Regions from separate parts of the Prevotella sp. Sow4_E9_plate genome, predicted to be linked through region 1. Evidence: riboswitches for the same ligand, from Rfam matches in the RefSeq annotation. Region 1 holds a riboswitch; the other holds the start of a gene.
The links. A riboswitch is a leader RNA that binds a small molecule or an ion and turns the genes downstream of it on or off. The one in region 1 is predicted to bind S-adenosylmethionine.
Positions count from the first base shown of each region.

Region 2: linked by a shared signal. The riboswitch ahead of ACTQ53_RS01835 (NADAR family protein) and the one ahead of ACTQ53_RS02210 (hypothetical protein) in region 1 are both predicted to bind S-adenosylmethionine.

Region 1 is NZ_JBQKLN010000003.1:116,840-119,991, reverse strand. Features, by position in the region: gene ACTQ53_RS02230 (DUF3990 domain-containing protein) at 1-241, opposite strand, end outside; gene ACTQ53_RS02225 (DUF3791 domain-containing protein) at 238-456, opposite strand; gene ACTQ53_RS02220 (hypothetical protein) at 462-704, opposite strand; gene ACTQ53_RS02215 (TIGR02452 family protein) at 860-1,714, shown strand; gene ACTQ53_RS02210 (hypothetical protein) at 1,746-1,997, opposite strand; SAM-I-IV-variant riboswitch at 1,997-2,108, opposite strand; gene ACTQ53_RS02205 (secondary thiamine-phosphate synthase enzyme YjbQ) at 2,402-2,815, shown strand; gene ACTQ53_RS02200 (hypothetical protein) at 2,845-3,152, opposite strand, start outside.
Region 2 is NZ_JBQKLN010000003.1:16,565-19,716, reverse strand. Features, by position in the region: gene ACTQ53_RS01850 (hypothetical protein) at 1-132, shown strand, start outside; gene ACTQ53_RS01845 (hypothetical protein) at 93-635, shown strand; gene ACTQ53_RS01840 (hypothetical protein) at 737-1,402, shown strand; SAM-I-IV-variant riboswitch at 1,618-1,741, shown strand; gene ACTQ53_RS01835 (NADAR family protein) at 1,734-2,537, shown strand; gene ACTQ53_RS01830 (hypothetical protein) at 2,534-3,152, shown strand, end outside.

The DNA of each region.
Region 1 (3,152 bases):
ATGGACTATCAAAAGTCAACACTTTCAGACTTCCATCAATCAACAGTTTCTCGTCAAACAAGAATTTTGTTACGACAGGAGAACCTGAGCCAACAATACGAGTTCGCTTGATTGCCATCTCCATTGCCTGCGGAAAAATATCCGTCAGATAAAAACCTTGCCCAAAATCCTTATAAGGCTTACACTTAGTAAAATCAATCTTGTCTATAAACAGATTGGATCCATGATACAACTCTATCATACCAAAGCCCCTCCATTCCTATGACAAATAACAGCCAAATCATCCACTGCATCATCTAAAGAAAGAAGATGCTCCGCTCCATAACATTCATACAAAAAATCCAATCCCTTATGCCTTTTCAGATAAGCATAGGATTGCTTCAAAGATATGCCAAACCGCTGTGCAAATTGGCTCACACAATATATAATGTAATAAGTCTTACTTTCTAATTCCATAATTCTCAACCTACCTTTCCATATTTAATTTCCTCCTTCAGCAACTCATAGTTGTAGCCAGAACTCTGATAATATAGCCCTGTCTCTAAATCCTGAAGTTTCTCGAATAACTCTGAATTATAAACACAATCTAAAGCTTCTTCAAGAGAATACTTGAAGTCTTCCATCAGCCACATTGCCATATCTTTGATACGGGCATTAATCAATATGCCTATCTGTCCGGCAGAAAGTTTTGTTTGTCCTTCCATAATTATATATTTTTCTTTTGTGGGCAAATTTACAAAGAAATATCGAGAATACCACATATTTTATATATAAAAGTTTGGAGAATACAAAGAAAACTTATAATTTTGCCAAAAAAAACGGATTTTTAGTGACACAAACAAAATAAACAGAAGAAATCATGATAAACGACAGAAGACAACTGGCTGACGTGTATCAGCAAACTATAGATATTGTACTGAAGGGACATTACACATCTGAGAATGGGGAGGAAGTGAAACTGCTCGACAACACGAAGATGCTGAGGGGAAGCAGATTCTATACCAAACCACTGGATGCTTCTAATGTACCTAGTCTTGCAGAAGGTTCCACCAAGATTATAGTGAAGAATGACGACAGCATCCATTGCGGTCATCAGTTGCAACAGGAAGGATACAATCCCGTGGTTCTCAACCTGGCAAGCCGGCGCAACCCGGGTGGTGGCGTGAAGAACGGAAGCCGGGCACAGGAGGAAAGCCTCTTCCGCAGCACCAACCTCTTTCTCTCTATGTATCGCTATGCGGAATATGCCGAGGATTACGGTCTGGAGAAAAGCAAGTTCCAATATCCGATGCCTGTGAGATTCGGAGGTATCTATGTGCCAGACGCTACCGTATTCAGGGCTGGAGCCAAGGATAACTTTGCCTTGCTCGATACTCCTTACTATATGTCGTTCGTGGCAGTAGCCGCCATCAATCATCCTGATTTAGATAGAGATGGGAACATCTGTGAAGAAGATGCCGCATTGACAAAGAACAAAATGAGGACGATGCTGCGTATCGGTCTGCTGAACGGACACGACAGCATCGTGCTCGGTGCATTCGGTTGCGGTGCCTTCCACAATCCTCCGAAACATATCGCAAGACTGTTTCACGAAGTCATCGACGAGAAGGAGTTCAAGGACAAGTACAAGCTCATCGCCTTCGCCATCCTTGAAGACCATAACTCGCCAAGAGGTGGAAACCTGCAACCCTTCATCGAGGAATTCAAGTCATAAGCTCCCACAGATTTACACAGATGGGGCTTGATTAGCAGTAATCAATGCCTCGCTTCTCGCACTCACCTCGCAAGGCGGCGAGGAAGTAACTGCGCTCGCTGCCCCAACCACGAACCTTGCGCTCGTGATCCACGGTCTGCTTCAAATGCTCATCGCTGTAAGCGGCAAAACGGGCTGCATACTCTGAAATTCTTGACTCGGCATCAGCTGTCTTAATTGTTGATGACTCGGCATTAGCTGCCATTACACTCTCATTGTTCTTTAAATCTGAATTTGGATTCATAAAGATAATTATTTTAAGTTGTTAAACACTTACACATTCTTTTACCACCGTGGTTATCTCTATGCGAAACTCGGTTGGTGTGCCGCAACTGGGCAACTCTTAATGCTTGATTTCGGGTGCAAAAGTACATCATTATTCTGAAACCACCAAATTTTTTCGGGATTATTTTTTCCTGTTTTTTTCCTTCTTCTAAAGAAGAAGTTTTTTCGGGGTAGCAGATAGCAAGAAAATACCCGACTTGATAAGAAGAGATATACTCGACTTGATTGAAGGAGATTCCCTTAAATGGTTAAACTTTCCTATATTTGCATTATAATAGTATTATAATAATAAAATTATAATTACCTTTGTAAATTGACAATCAGAAAGATACAAACAGTAGAAATATAAAAACAAAGAATGATATGATACAGCAAGTTGAATTTTCATTGCGCCCGCTTCCTCGCGGCTTTCATCTCGTAACCAACGAGGTGATGAGGAACTTGCCGGCACTGCCTAAGACAGGGATACTGAATCTCTTCGTAAGACATACCAGTTGCGGATTGTCGCTGAACGAGAACTTCGACCCTGATGTGAGACATGATTTAAAGGGTATCTTCGAAAGACTGGTTCCGGATGGTGACCCAAGATATCTGCACCAGGATGAAGGACCTACGGATATGTCGGCGCATGCCAAATCGAGCATGGTGGGGGTATCGCTCACCATTCCTATTACCAACGGAAGACTGAACCTTGGTACCTGGCAGGGAATTTACCTCTGTGAATTCAGAGAAGGAGGCGGAAGCCGACACCTCATCGCAACGATTATCGGGGAATAAAGAATCGTTGCAATAAATCGAAGTCGCCTCTATTTTTTGAAAGAATCGGAGGCGTCTTTTTCTATTTCACGGAAAAGGCCGAAGTATCTCTTGCATACCCAGACGATTCCTACTACCATTGCTATGACGAGGATTCCTCTTAAAAATCCACTTAATATCTTTGGCATACAATCCCAAATCGGCAGTAGATGCATCACAAATCCTAAAATTATCGTCAATACCAACACACCGATGGTCAAGAGTTTCTCGTTTTTGATAGCTGGCTCAGGATCCTCTAGTTCTACCAGGTTTCTCAACTGGTATATCTTATAGATAAAGAATACACAGTTCAGACATA
Region 2 (3,152 bases), 100 kb from region 1:
CCTGACAATGGTACTTTAAAAGGCGAAAAAAAATTATCATCCCATCATACGATGATAGTATTCAAAAGCTACCTTCGTTTGATAGCTATAGCATGTTCTATGACAGCGATTTATATATCAAGGAATCGATAGAAGGTAAATATGAAACCGACTTTGATGTAAACATTAGTAAATGTGAAGAGACTCCTAATGAAATTTGGAATAGATTAGGGAAAGAACAATTTTCAAGCAGTATCCGCAGCATGAATCCTTGGTATGATGAGTCTGTAATCTCTAAATTGCAAGACGATGGCGTTCCTATAACTATTCCATTTTACGTTATACATTTCAACCTAGATAGGAAGGAAAATTATTTCTATGTAGACGGACTTGGAAAAGACCGTACCCTCAGTAGTATTCGTACGCATAAATTAAAAACATTAGAAGAACGAGTTGCTCATTACAAAAACTTTGAAAAATATTTAAAGCAAGAAGATTTTGGCTTAACAGAAAATCAGAAGGAGAAATTACTAAAGATGTATTATCCTTCATCTGCCATTGGGGTTTTAGAAAAGAAGAAAGAAAATTTTGAAAAGAAGAAAGAAGAAAAGAAGGAAGAAGAAATTAAAACTAAGAGTATGGAAAATCGTGTTTAACCATATTTTTAGTGGTCGCTTGCTTTATAATTGCAGTTATAGGATTAATACAATATAGCAATCACGCAAAACAAGTTGAATTAGAAGAATACAATGCAGAGATGGCAGAAAAGCATGTAAGAGATTCTATCGAACATGAAAAGGCAATGCAGCAGCAAAAAGAAGAAAGAAAAAAAAGAAATTATAGACCTTCTGCTCCTACACCATCTTTTTCTGATGTTGAAGTTATAGGATTACCCAATGGAATTAAACAAATTCGTATGACAAGCGAAAAAGAGAATTCTATATACGAATTTAACAAACAGGGATTTCTTATCAGCGTTAAGTGCAATAGAGACTATACTACCTTTACTTCTTCTCACAGTTACACCATAAAACAAGGGAAACTAATATCACAGGATGGTAAAGAGGTGGAGTATAACAAGGTTAGCGCAAATGAAGATATTATTTCCTGTGACAACTACACATTGTGCAATGTTACATATGACAGCAAGAACCGTATTGTAAAAATCAAAGATGAATACGACACAAGTACATTTGCCTATGACGAAGAAAATAATGCTCACGAAGAAAGAGAAGATATTTGGGGAAACGCTAAAACGGAAGAAAAAATGTCAATACCTATTTTAGACATCATCGGGAGTTCGATTTACATACCTAAAAATTGGGAAGACAAAATAACTTCTTCAGACGAGCAAGGCAGACCAACAGAGATTGTTTACGATGGACTTCTACACAAAGAGACTGTCAAAATAACATATTGGTAATATTGAAATACAGATTTATGGAGGCTGCTTCTGGCAGCCTCTTTCCATATAACAAGACCCCATATCCAAATCATTTGATAAGCACAAATACTATTTAGCAGAACTCTAAACTAATCATCGTTAACTTTTCTTAGCACAATCTTTTCGTTTTTCTCAGAATAAGAACGTAATTTTGCAACCGCTTTCCAAAATGGGGAGTTGTTCTTTTATTTATTGACAAGCATCAAGAGACTGTTTAAATACAGAACCAACCGAGCAGATTAGCCATTGCCACGGTGGTAAAATAGATGTGAGTTTAAGGCTTGATTATTCATCTTTAAATTAAAATTTTATGGCAACATCAAAAACATCAGAAATCATCTTAGGTCGTGTGGAGTACATCAACGCTTCACACTTTAACTGTTTGTCGTTCTCCAAGACTTCTGACTTGGTGAATGGCATTAACATGCGTCTCAGTAATATGGCAGGTGGCTATCCGTTTTCATTCGGAGACATAACTTGGCGTGATAGTGAGACGCTTTATTTGTGCGGTGAGTTTTCGGACTCATCTGACGAACATCGGGCTATACAGGAGGAAATGCACCGACAGACAAGCGGCTTTGCAGCCAAACGCTTTGTCAAGAACAAATACAAGAGATTCATCCGTAGTGACTTCTCGACATTTCGCATACAGTGGATGCTTTACGTAGTATGGCAGAAGTGCAAGGATAATGCGGATTTTGCCAAGATGCTCTTGCAACTACCAAATGACGCTATCATTATCGAGGACACAACCATACAACATTGCGACACAAAGGAAGTTTGGGGATGCACCAACTTTGAGTTGGCTGCAAGAAGAGCAGAGGTTAAAAAGGAAACCATCAAACAGGCTAAGGCAGACTATCCAAACATATCCAAGGCTGCTTTGAAGCGTTTGGTAAACAGTGAGACTTGCAAAGTCAATGGCATTGGAACGTTTGTCGGTCAGAATAACTTAGGAAAGATTCTCATGATTTGCCGTGATTGTCTTATACAAGGCGTAGAACCACCAATAGACTACGCTCTTTTGGAGTCAAAAGACATTCACATCATGGGCAAACGCCTCACGTTCCCAACCAACAACACACCAATGTCTAACTTACATATAGTGGCATGAAAATTAGCAATACAATCAAAATAAAGAGTGGCAAGGAGTTAAAGCTCTATGGCGGCCAAAAGCACAGTAACAAGAATACCATAAGGTATTTTTGCGAACATGCTGATTTCTTTTACGAACATAGAGAGTTCATTTTCGATAACAGCCGTATGTTTTTGATACCTGTATATCAAGACAGAGATTTCATATACACTTTAGGTGGTTTATTGGAATGGTTGGAAAGTATTACACAAGTGGCTACCATATCGGAGGTAATCAAAGATGTTCTTTTTCAAAAAGACAATTCCGACAGGCTAAGTCGCTTAAAGCAACACTGTAGCCGATACAGCAAGGCAGCAGGAGAATACGAACATCTTACGCTCAAAAACGTTCATGATACAATTACATCATTAGTCAAACAAAGAGAGCATAATTTGGCTGAAAAAAGGATATGGAGTCCATATATAGACAACATCGAATTGCTTTATGAGCATCGAAATGAAATTCTTGCTCATAAGGAATGGGCAATGGCTACAATACCATTGAAAGTATATATGGTATGTCAACCTATCTGTATTGGCACGATGTTAAGACTTTGGGCGAATGAAAACGAGTGGCTTACATATCAATGCGAAT